Regions from separate parts of the Paenibacillus albicereus genome, predicted to be linked through region 2. Evidence: predicted binding sites of a transcription regulator. Region 2 holds the regulator's gene; the other holds the start of a gene.
What was found. Region 2 encodes Rex, which represses fermentation and respiration genes when NADH is low (regulators of the CRP and FNR family bind a similar motif). Its sites were predicted from a motif close to TTGTGAAATATTTCACAA; they were not measured.
Positions count from the first base shown of each region.

Region 1 (6,018 bases), 2.0 Mb from region 2:
GAAGTCGCTTGGCGACCAGGAGACGCTGACGCTGTTCCGCATCGTGCAGGAGCTGCTCGTCAACGCGAGCAAGCATGCCCGGGCGTCGCTCATCCGCATCGAGCTGCGCGAGGACGAAGGCGGCGTGCGGCTGCGCTACCGGGACGACGGCGTCGGGCTGGCGCTGGAGAAGCTGCAGGATTCGTACCAGCATATGGGCCTCTCCGGCATCAAGGAGAGAGTGCGAAGCCATGCCGGCCGCATCCGGTTCCTCTCGGAGCCGGGCGAGGGCCTGGAAGTCGATCTTTGGCTGCCGAACGAGTCGGCGGCGCATGAAGGAGAAGATGGGATAGATGAGCGCGATTCGAATCTTGCTGGTTGACGATCACCCTTCCGTAGGCGAAGGAACCAAGACGATGATCGAACAAGACCCGGACATGCAAGTCACGGTTCTGCATTCCGCCATGGAAGCGCTGGAGATCGTCAAGACGGAGGCGTTCGACGTCATGCTGTTCGATCTCAACATGCCGGTCATCAGCGGCTTGGAGCTGACCAAGCGCCTGACGGCGTCCAATCCGGAGCACCGGATCCTGATCTACACCGGCTATGAGATCAGCCCCAACTTCAACCTGCTCATCGAGTCCGGAGTCAGCGGCTTCGTGAGCAAGACCGCTTCGCGCGAGCAGCTGCTGACCTCGATCCGCTGCGTCCTGCGGGGCGAGGCGATCGTGCCGGTGCAGCTGCTTCGCCAGCTCCGCCGCCGCGACATCCGGCTGCCGCAGGAGCATGGAGAGCGCGCGCTGGAGGAAGTCAGCATCAACGAGCGCGAGACCGAGATCCTCCAGGAGGTCGCCAGCGGCAGCAGCAACCGCGATATCGCGAGCAAGCTGCTCATGAGCCAGCGCACGGTCGAATACAATTTGACGCGCATCTTCGAGAAGCTCGGCGTACGCTCCCGTTCCGAGGCGATCGTCGAGGCCAAGCGGCTCGGCATCTTGTCGGCGAGCGAGTTCCGGTAAAAAAGCGGAAGTTTTTCCAGCGGATTCTTTGCTTTTGGGTTAAGAAATGTGCTACAATAGGGGAATCGTATAGGAGACACCAGTCGCCTAGGAGAAAGGGCCCGCGATGCTGCTCTTTTTCGAACGGCGGCTTTTTCTTTTGTTTACGTAAACCCTATCTAGGAGGAATGTTCCATGCAACAAGGTACTGTAAAATGGTTCAACGCTGAAAAAGGTTACGGCTTCATCGAGGTAGAAGGCGGCGAAGACGTATTCGTACACTTCAGCGCCATCCAATCCGAAGGCTTCCGCACGCTGGACGAAGGCCAACGCGTTGAGTTCAACGTCGTTCCTGGCAACCGCGGCCCGCAAGCCGAAAACGTCGTTAAAATCTACTAGTCGCCACGCCCTGCACCAGCAGGGCTTTTTTTTCTCGATATGCCGGCGCCGCAAGGCGGGCCACTTTGAACAGGAGGCGAAGCTCGAATGTATTATTCCCGCAAGAAACCTCAAGCGGAGCTGCCGACCGAGATCACCGAGATCTGGTCCTGCGTAAGCGAGGACTGCAATGGATGGATGCGCAAAAATTTCGCTCTGGACGAAGTGCCGACATGCTTTTTGTGCCAGTCTCCGATGGAGCACGCGACCCGCGAGCTGCCGGTGCTGCATGACAACAGCGCTTCCGCGCTGAAAAAGCAGGCTTCCGGCGAGGAATAGGAACGAACGAAGACAGCCCGAGAGGGCTGTCTTTTTTATTGCCCCTTAGTGAAAATTTTCACAAAAAAACCGAAACGTGAGGACGGTCACTTTTTCTTCCGGCTCCCGCCTCTACAATAGGGGCAAAGGCTCGCGCACCGAAGGAGGAACCTCTCATGTACGAACAATCGCTGGAGAAGCTGGCGCGGCTGGCGTCGGAAAAAAGCGCGATGCAGCGCGCGCAGCCGCTGCGCTATCTCGTGCATTGCATGCTGGCCGGAGCTTATGTCGGCCTCGGCATCGTGCTTATCTTCCGGATCGGCGCGCCACTGCTGGCGGCGCATTCGCCGGTCACCTCCCTCGTCATGGGAGCGTTTTTCGGCATCGCGCTCACGCTTGTCGTATTCGCCGGAGCGGAGCTGTTCACCGGCAACAACATGTATTTCACGATCGGCCGCCTCTCGGGCACCGTCACCGGGGGAGATGCGCTTCGGAACGGGGCGTTCGTGTTCGCCGGCAATCTGCTCGGCGCGCTCGCGCTATGCGGGCTCGTCATCGGGGCGGGCATCTTCCATGGCACCCAGCCGGACGATCTGCTGTTCGCGATCGCGGCCAAAAAGATGCATCTGAGCTACGCCGAGCTATTCTTCCGCGGCATCCTCTGCAACATGCTCGTCTGCCTGGCCCTTTGGTCCGGCGCTCGCGCCAAGTCGGAGACGACGAAGCTCATCCTCATCTGGTGGATGCTGCTCGCGTTCATCGCCAGCGGCTACGAGCACAGCGTCGCCAACATGACGCTGCTCAGCCTGTCGCTGCTGCTGCCGCATCCCGACACGATCACGTTCGTCGGCATGCTGCGCAACCTCGTCCCCGTCACGCTCGGCAACATCGTCGGCGGAGGCCTGTTCATCGGGGCGGCCTACTGGTCCATCAGCCCGATCCGGCTCGGCCGGGACGAGGCGCAGAGCGCAGCCGCCTCGTCGTCTGCGCCTGCGCACCAAGAATTCCGGCGCTGAGGGCCCGGCGCTCGTCAGCATGTTCAAGCGACCCGTTCCGCCATCGAGGCGGAGCGGGCGCTTTTTTCTTTTCGCCTGTTTGCAGCAAACGGCCCGTTGACAGCACGGTAGGGGCGGGCTTATAGTCGTACAAATTAATCCAACTATGTTGATGCGAAAAATTAAAATTGGAGGAGGCTATCCATGAACATCGACAATATCGAGGCATTCGTCTACGTCAACCATTACGGCAGCTTCAACAAGGCGGCCGAGGCGCTATACCTGTCCCAGCCGTCCGTCACCTCTCGCATCCAGACGCTGGAGCGGGAGCTGGACGCCAAGCTGTTCGAGCGGCAAGCCAAGGGGGTGCAGCTGACCGAGACGGGCAAGACGTTCCTGCCCTACGCGCAGCAGATCCTCCAGACGTACCGCAAGGGCAAGCTCCATCTGCAGAAGAAGCCGTCCGTCCCCCAGGAGCTGCGCATCGGCAGCACCGTCTCCGTTTCCACGTACATCATTCCGGAGCTGCTCCCCTTCCTCAAGAGCCGCTTCCCCGAGCTGACGTTCAAGCTGACGACGGCCACGACCGACGAGCTGGGCATGCGGCTGCTCGACCAGGAGATCGACCTCGCGTTCGTGCGCAAGCTCGCCCACCCCTCTCTCCGCTCCTATCCGCTCTACGACGATCCCATCCGGCTGTATGTCTACGAAGGCCATCCGTTCGCCGCTCGCGGCCGGATCGCGCTGTCCGAGCTCACGGGGGAGAAGCTGGTGTTCTTCGAATGCGGGTCGCTCGACTGGCTGCGGCTGCATCGCGTGTTCGAAAGCCTGGAGCATCCGCCGGACATCGTCTGCCAGGCCGATCAGTCCGAGACGGCCAAGAAGCTCGTGCTCGGCCGCGCCGGCATCGCCTTCCTGCCGGGCGTCTGCATCCGGGAGGAAGCGGCGCAAGGACGGCTCGTGCCCGTCGAGATCGCGGAGACGGCCGGCATCTCCTTGCAGACGAGCCTCAGCGTGCGCAGCGGCGAGCACGCGGAGCTGGCGGAAGCGATCCGGAGCTTCCATGCCTTTTCTATGATCGAATAGAAGAAGTCTATTGGCCGGGCGGCGGCATGCGGTGCTACAGTAGAGGCAGGACTTAATCCTTACTAATTGCATAGGAATGATAAACAAATCAAAGGCCGAGGAGGAATCAGGATGGGGGAGCTGTACCGGATCGCTGCCGAGCAGGATGCGCCGCGCCTGCAGCAGATCATCTACGGAGCCTACGAGCAGATCCGCGAGCTCCGGCTGAGCTGGCCTGCCGCCCATGCGGACGAGGAGCTGATCCGCACCAATATCCGCGAGCATGAATGCTACGTGCTGGAGCTGGACGGGGAGCTGGCCGCGACGATTACGCTGTCGAAGGGCGAGGAGGCGAAGGCGATCACCGAGCTGCCCTTCCTGAAATGGTTCGCGGTCGCGCCGGAGCTGCAGAGCCGCGGCGTCGGCTCCAAGCTGCTGTCTTGGGTCGAGCAGGAGGTGCTGGCGCGCCGCATCGGCGCCGAGGCGGTCACGCTGGCGACCGCGGAGCGGCATCCATGGCTGCTCGCCATGTACGAGCGCAAGGGCTACGAGCGGTACCGGGCGATCGACTTCGGCAACGGCGACGGCACGATGCATCTGCTGCGCAAGCGGCTGCAGCCGCAGCTGCAAGAGTAGGGAACGATCAGGATAAGGGGGAGAACGCATTGAACAGACGCCTTTCACCGACATGGATTCATCCGGCACGGCCGCTGCTGCTGTCCGCCGCGCTGCTCGCGGGGCTGGCGCTGGCCGGATGCGGAGCCGGAGCCGATGCCGGCAACGCGGATAACGGAGCGGGAGCGGCCCGTCCGGCTTCCGGAGCGGAGGCTTCGGCGCAGCCGGCCAAAAAGATCATCGTCGGCACGGGCACGCAGTTCCCTCAGGTATGCTTCATCGACGCGGACGGCAAGCTCACCGGATTCGACGTGGAGCTGGTGCGGGAGCTCGACAAGCGGCTGCCCGCCTACGAGTTCGAGTTCCAGACGCTGGAGTTCAAGAGCCTGCTGCTCAGCCTCGAGACGGGCAAGATCGACTTCGCCGCGCATGAGTTCGAGAAGAATCCGGAGCGGTCGGAGAAGTATCTGTTCAACAAGGAGCCGTACGCCCACTGGCGCAACAAGATCGTCGTCGCCAAGGACAACGACGCCAAGATCGAGTCGCTGGCCGACATGCACGGCAAGAAGTTCCTCACCTCGCCGACGAGCGCCCAGGCGCAGATTCTGGAGAACTACAACAAGGAGAACGGCGATCCGCTAAAGATCGTCTACTCCAGCGGAGTGGCCAACGATACGGTGAACCAGATCACGAGCGGCCGCGTGGACGCGGCGCTCGCCGCCGACTTCTCGCTGTCGCTGATCGATCCCCAGGGCAAGCTCAAGCGGGTCGGCAAGGCGCTGTCGGAGGCGGACATCCTGTTCGTCTTCCGCAAGAACGAGCCCGAGTCGCAGCAGCTTGCCGACGACATCGACGTCGCGCTCAAGGAAGTGAAGGCCGACGGCACGCTGGCGAAGCTGAGCGAGCAGTGGCTCGGCTCGGACTTTACTTCCGAGGAGGAGTAGCAGCCCGGAGCCGGCCCGAGCCGGCTTCCGCAACGAGGAGGACCTGCCGATGGGCGGATTGCCGTTCGACTTTGCCTATGTGATCGACTTCATCCCGAAGCTGCTCGGCACGCTCGGGCTGACGCTGCAGATCGTCGCCGGCTCCTTGCTGCTCGGCCTGCTGGCCGGCCTGCTGGCGGCGCTGCCGCGGCTGTACCGGGTGCCCGTGCTGGCGCAGCTCTCGCAGCTGTATGCTTCGTTTTTCAGGGGGACGCCGATCCTCATCCAGCTGTTTCTGTTCTACTACGGGCTGCCGGAGCTGCTGAAGCTCGTCCAGGTGGACGTGAGCAAGACGCCGGTGCTCGCCTTCGTCATCCTGACCTACGGGCTGCATACCGGGGCTTACGTCTCGGAGACGATCCGCGCGTCGATCCAGGCGGTCGACCGCGGACAGGTGGAGGCCGCCTATGCCGTCGGCATGACCGGCCTGCAGGCGTTCCGCCGCATCGTCGCCCCGCAGGCGCTGGCGATCGCGGTGCCGGTGCTGTCCAACCTGACGCTGGCGCTGCTCAAGGACACCTCTCTCGCGTTCACGCTCGGCGTCATGGAGATGACCGGCAAGTCGCAGACGCTGGCGACGCTCACGCAGCATTTTGCGGAAGCCTATCTGGCGCTGGCGCTCGTGTACTTTGTCGTCGCGTTCGTGCTGGAGAAGCTGCTGAAGCTCGGGGAGCGCCGGCTGCTGCG
Region 1 covers NZ_CP051428.1:374,438-380,455, forward strand. Annotated here, with positions in the region: gene HGI30_RS01690 (sensor histidine kinase) at 1-361, shown strand, start outside; gene HGI30_RS01695 (response regulator) at 396-998, shown strand; gene HGI30_RS01700 (cold-shock protein) at 1,173-1,376, shown strand; gene HGI30_RS01705 (cold-shock protein) at 1,464-1,694, shown strand; gene HGI30_RS01710 (formate/nitrite transporter family protein) at 1,850-2,689, shown strand; gene HGI30_RS01715 (LysR family transcriptional regulator) at 2,873-3,754, shown strand; gene HGI30_RS01720 (GNAT family N-acetyltransferase) at 3,866-4,369, shown strand; gene HGI30_RS01725 (transporter substrate-binding domain-containing protein) at 4,444-5,292, shown strand; gene HGI30_RS01730 (amino acid ABC transporter permease) at 5,342-6,018, shown strand, end outside.
Region 1: a site for Rex is predicted at 1,741-1,758, ahead of HGI30_RS01710 (formate/nitrite transporter family protein). Genes of this name have one in related genera too.

Region 2 (6,018 bases):
ATCGCCTTCTTGCGCTCCAGGTCTTCCGTGATCGTCTCTATGATGAGCTCGCATTGGGAGAAGTCGTTCATGTCCGACACTCCGTGGATGCGGTTCAGGATCAGCTTCTTCTCCGCTTGCGTGAGCGCCCATTTTTCGATCTGCTTGTCCAGGCTGATCTCGATGCTGCGCAGTCCCTGCTCCAGCTTGGCCGGGGTAAGCTCCATCAGGAATACGTCCATGCCTTTGTACGCGAGCATTTCGGCAATGCTCTGGCCCATCGTACCGGCACCGATGACACCAATCTTTCTAAAATTCACAGTAGGTCCGCTCCAATCTAAAAAAGCTTCTATTGTCTCTATAGCCGCCCCTTATTATACCTTTCCAAGGGACGGTTACACAATGTTTCCGAATTTGTATTTTGCACAATCCGGTGACCGGAAATCCGCGCCGCTGCTGGATTTTTCCGCGACAGCGCGGCGATGGGAAGACATCGTTCCGCCTCATTCCTGCCCGGTGTGGCGCAGGCTTGGCCGCAGCGCTCCCGCGCCTGCCCGAAAGCCCTCCGGACAACATAAAAAGACGGGCCTGCGGCCCGTCTGCAACTCATACGTCTAAGAAAAGATGCGACTTGAGCCCCGAAGGCTCACGCTCCGATCGGCTGCGGCTCGTCGCGCAGCAGCTCGCGGAACTGCTCGCCTCCGAGCGTCTCCTTCTCGATGAGGATGGCGAGGCTGTGCTCGAACAGCGGACGGCGCGAGCCGAGCATCTCCTTCGTGCGCGCCATGAGATCCTCCAGCACGCCGCCGGTGATCTGCGCCCAGCGGTCCGGGGTCAGCATCCGGTCCTCGACGATGCCGGCTTCGGTAAGCCCGCATTCGACCATCGTCCGCACGATGTTCAGCGCCTGCTCGAAATCGCCCTTGGACCCCGTGCTGCGTCCGCCGTAGAACATCTCCTCGGCGGCGGCTCCGGCGAGCGCGATCATGATCTGCGCCTCCAGGTAGTCCTTGGTATACAGATAATGATCCTGCGCGGGATTGTGGCGCACGTAGCCGAGCGCGCCGCCGCGCGGCGACAGCGCGACCTGCGAGACGCTGCCCGGCCGCACGAGCTCGGCGGCGATGGCATGTCCGAGCTCGTGGATCGCGACCCGCTCGCGCTCTTCCTTGGTGGACTCGCGGTCGGTCTTCTCGCCCATCATTACCTTGTCGATCGCCATCGACAGATGCTGCTGGCGCACGCGCTCGCTGCTCTCGCGCATCGCGTAGATCGCCGCCTCGTTCAGCACGCTCTCCAGCTGCGCGCCGGAGAAGCCGAACGACTCCTCGGCGATCTTGTCGAGGCTGACCGCTTCGTCGAGCGGTTTGTTCTTGGCATGGATGGTTAAGATATGAAGACGGCCTTTTTTGTCCGGCAGCTCGACGCCGATATGGCGGTCGAAGCGGCCCGGCCGGAGCAAGGCGGAATCGAGCATCTCCTTGCGGTTCGTCGCCGCCATGATGAGGATGCGCGGAGCGTCGTTCGTATGGATGCCGTCCATCTCGGTCAGCAGCTGGTTGAGCGTCTGATCGTACTCGCGATGCTGTCCGCCGTCGCGCTTGCCGCCGATGACGTCGATCTCGTCGATGAAGATGACGGCATTCTTTTTGCCGGCCTTCTGCGCTTTTTTGCGTGCGTCCTTGAACAAGTCGCGGATCCTTCCCGCTCCGACGCCGACGTACATTTCGACGAACTCGCTGCCCGAGGCGGCGAGATAGACCGAATCCGTGTACTGCGCCGCGGCTTTGGCCATCAGCGTCTTGCCGGTGCCCGGAGGGCCTGTGAGCAGGATGCCTTTGAGCGGACGGATGCCGAGCTTGCTGATCTCCTCATACTTGACGAGAAAGTCGAGCGCCTCGATCAGCTCGCCCTTGGCGCGGTCCTGGCCCCCGATATCGTCGAAGGACAGCGGCTTGGATGTCTTGACCGTCGCGTCCCTCCTGCCTCCGGCCGCCGCAAGCTGCCCTTTGGAGCGCAGGGCGAAAAACAGCACGCCGACAAGCGACAAGGCAAGCAGCAGCGGCACGACGTTCACGCCGCGGAATACCAGAAAGGCCAGCAGAGCGGTCAAAAAGCCTGCGCCGATCTCGGCGCTGTACTTAGGCATTGGGCCAAACCCCCATCGTCTCGCCCGCGCGGGGCAGAAGGATATATTTCGTGTCCGTACCGTATTCCAGCGTTACATAAACGTTCGCCTGGTCCATGGAAGACTTCGCCCGAAGTCCTTCATGGCTTTTTTGCATGGCCGCCAGCGCGTCCGGAATGCGGGAGTATTCCCGATTCTCCATCGCTTCCGCGATCGTGAACAGCTGGCTCGACCAAATCTCCTCCAGCTTCGGGCTCGTCGGGCCTTCGACTTGCAGCATCAGCTTGCGGGAGCCGATGACCGATGCGCCTTGCCGGGAAATCTGCTCATATATGGTTCGAAGATCGGCTCCGCTGTTCAGCGTGAGCTTGACCGTTACGACGTCTCGACTCAGGGAAGGATCGGCGGAAGCGACGCCCGGCAGCGATTGCACAGCCTTGATGAGCGGACGCTCGACAGCGGTCTGCTGATACGCGTACCACCCTCCGAACAGCAGCGCGGCCGTCACGAATACCGTCGCGAAGAAAGGCAGCAACCTCCATTTGATCAATGCAAAAAGCCCCCTTTTGGAATCGAAGCGGCCTGCAGGCAGACCATCCTCATGCGTGCATGCGCTTTGTGATGGCTTCTAGTATATCACAAATGCTATACGATGAGTATATCACTTCGATTTCGATAGAGGGCAGGCAATTGTGAACAAATCAGGAAGATCGTTTTGCGGTCAACGTATAGGACGCCCGCTCGGCGCCGGTCTTGAAGTCAAAGAAATCATAGTAATAACGCTTTTGGTCCGTCGTGCGCGCGTAGTAGGCTTCCCACGCCGGCGAGCCATTTTGCCATGCGGGACGCACATGGATGACCTGCGCGTCCGGCTTGGCTGCGAGCAGCTTCGCGCGGATGTCCGCCTCCGAGGCGCCGTCGGCCGCGTTCTCGGCGTAGGGTGCCCGCTCCGGAAACAGCCAGACGACGAGCTCGCGGCCTTCGGCCGTGCTTCCGCGCACGATCCAGAGCGGCTCGTCCCAGACGTATTTCTCGGCCGAGGTTACTTCCGCCAGCCCCGCCTGCTCCTTCGCCTGGCTTTCCGCTTGCGCCTCGCCTTCCCATACCGGACGCTGGACGCTTCGCAGCTCGGCATGGAGCAGCACCGCCAGCACCGCCAGCATCAGCAGCGCGACGACCGTCCAGCCCCGGCGGGTAAAGTACCAGCGAGGGCTGCGGCTGCGGGCCATCAGGCTCCGGCGAGCCTGCGGTAGCAGGCTTCGGCTTCGGCCAGGATCTTCTCCTCATCCAGCAGCAGGCAGACGCCGCCTTGCACGACTTGGCGCCCGTCGACCCAGACGTCGCGCACGTCGCGTCCCGAAGCGGCATAAACCAGGTGGGATACGAGGTCCGTCCGCGGGTAGAAATGCGGCTGGTCGGCGTCGAGCGCGATGAAGTCGGCCTTGAGGCCGGCCTGCAGCGCGCCCAGCTCGGGCTGACGGATCGTCGCCGCGCCGCCGAGCGTCGCGAGCTGCAGCGCCTGATGCGCCGGCATGACGGTCGGATCGCCGCTGACGCCTTTGTGGATGAGCGCGGCAAGGCGGATCTCGTCGAACAGATCGAGGTTGTTGTTGCTCGCCGCGCTGTCCGTGCCGAGCGAGACGGCGACGCCCGCCTTGAGCAGCTCCGGCACGCGCGCCACGCCGCTCGCGAGCTTCAGGTTGCTGGCCGGATTATGCGAGACGGCGACGCCCCGCTCGGCGAGCAGCGCGATCTCCTCGTCCGTCAGATGCACCGCATGGGCGACGAAGCTCGGACGGGAGAACAGGCCGAGGCGGTCGAGATGAGCGACCGGGCGCAGGCCGTACTCGCGCACGTTCTGCTCGACCTCGGCCTGCGTCTCGGACATATGCGTGTGCATCGGCAGGTCGAGGTCATGCGCCGCCTGCACGAACGACTCGATGAACGCCGGCGGGCATGTATAAGGCGCATGAGGGCTCATCATCGTCATGATGCGGCCGTCCGCGGCGCCGTTCCAGTCCTTGGCGAACTGGACCGCTTCCGCCAGCTTCTCGCGCTGCACCTCTTCCGGACAGAGTCCGATCGCGCCGCGCATCAGCACCCCGCGCATGCCGGACTGCTCGACGACCCGGGCGACCTGGTCCATCCGGTCGTACATGTCGACGAACGTCGTCGTGCCGCTCTTGAGCATCTCCAGCACGGCCAGCGATGTCCCCCACTTGACATCGGCGTCCGTGAATTTCGCCTCCATCGGCCACATGTAGTCCTGCAGCCAGGTCTGCAGCGCCTCGTCGTCCGAGTAGCCGCGCAGCAGCGACATCGCCGCATGGCCGTGGGTGTTGATGAGTCCCGGCATATAGATGCGGCGGCTGCCGTCGATCCGGACGGCGATGTCGTCGGCATCCTGCGGACGCTCCTCCCCGATATAGGCGATCCGGTCGCCGTCGACGACCATATGCCCGCGCACGACCGGCTGGGCTTCGTCCATCGTGACGAAGGTTCCGTTCTCAATCCACCATTTGCTCATGTTCATCCGTCCCGTCCTTATCCATGTAATAGGCCAAGCTCAGCAGCTGCGTCGTGAAGTCGGCGTAATGGATCCGGACCTTGTCCGGAGCCTTGAGCACGACCGGCGCGAAGTTGAGGATGCCCGTCACGCCCGCTTCGATGAACCGGTCGGCGACATTCTGCGCTTCTGCGGCCGGCACCGTGATGATGCCGATCTGGATGCCGTCCTCTCGCACCTTTTCTTGAAGAAGCTCGATCGGCAGCACCTCGAGCCGGTTGATGCGCTTGCCGATCTTGGCCGGGCTCGCGTCGAACACGGCCGTGATCTTCATGTTGTCCTTGACGTAGCTGCTGTAGTTGCACAGCGCGTGGCCGAGGTTGCCCGCCCCTGCGAGCGCGACCTTCATCGGCTGGTCGAGCTTGAGGATGCCGCGGATCTTCTCGATCAGATAGTTGACGTCGTAGCCGACGCCCTTGCGTCCGAATTCGCCGAAGTAGGCCAGATCCTTGCGGATCTGGGCGGGATTGAGATCGAGCTTGCGCCCGAGCTCCTGGCTGCTCACGGTCTGCACGTCGCGCACATGCAGGTCGTTCAGCACCTGCAGATAGACCGGCAGCCTCCGCACGACGGCCTCGGATATCGGTTTGCCCTGCTTGCTCATGGCTGCTCGGCCTCCTTCGGTTCGTTTTGCAGCCACTCCCTCATGCGGGAGGTGAACTGCTCGGCATGCATCGTTTCAATTTTAGGCCCTGGCAGCGAATAGAGGAAGTGCTTTCCGTAAAACGTGTCGATGACGCGCGTATCGTACAGCAGCACGATGCCCTTGTCGCGGGTGGTGCGGATGAGCCGGCCGAAGCCCTGCTTGAAGCGGATGACCGCCTGCGGCACCGACAGCTTCATGAACGGGTTCTGTCCCGCCTCCTGCAGCAGCTCCGCCTTGGCCTCCTGCAGCGGATGGTTCGGCGGCTGGAACGGCAGCCTCACGATCGCGAGGCAGACGAGCGCGTCGCCGGGAATGTCCACGCCTTCCCAGAAGCTGCTCGTCCCGAGCAGCACCGAAGCCGGCTGCTGGCGGAACAGCCGCGTCAGCTTGCTGCGGTTGCTGCTGTCCACGCCTTGGCCGAGCACCTGGATGCCCGCTCCGGCAAGCGCTTCGCGCAGCGGTTCGTAGACTTCCTTGAGCATCCTGTAGCTGGTGAACAGCACGAGCATCCGACCGCCCGTCTCGATCGCCGACGCGGCCAGCGAGCCGACCAGCTTGGCCAAGTAGGCCGGATCGGCCGCGGCTCCCTTCACCTTGGGGAAATCCCTCGGGATCATGACGAGCGCCTGCGAGCGGTACTGGAACGGCGACGGCAGCTGCACCGTGCGCGCCCGGCGCTCGTCGCCGAGGCCCAGTCCG
Region 2 covers NZ_CP051428.1:2,340,048-2,346,065, reverse strand. Annotated here, with positions in the region: gene HGI30_RS10345 (3-hydroxyacyl-CoA dehydrogenase family protein) at 1-299, opposite strand, end outside; gene HGI30_RS10340 (AAA family ATPase) at 626-2,128, opposite strand; gene HGI30_RS10335 (hypothetical protein) at 2,121-2,657, opposite strand; gene HGI30_RS10330 (cell wall elongation regulator TseB-like domain-containing protein) at 2,809-3,336, opposite strand; gene HGI30_RS10325 (amidohydrolase) at 3,336-4,640, opposite strand; gene HGI30_RS10320 (redox-sensing transcriptional repressor Rex) at 4,615-5,277, opposite strand; gene dinG (ATP-dependent DNA helicase DinG) at 5,274-6,018, opposite strand, start outside.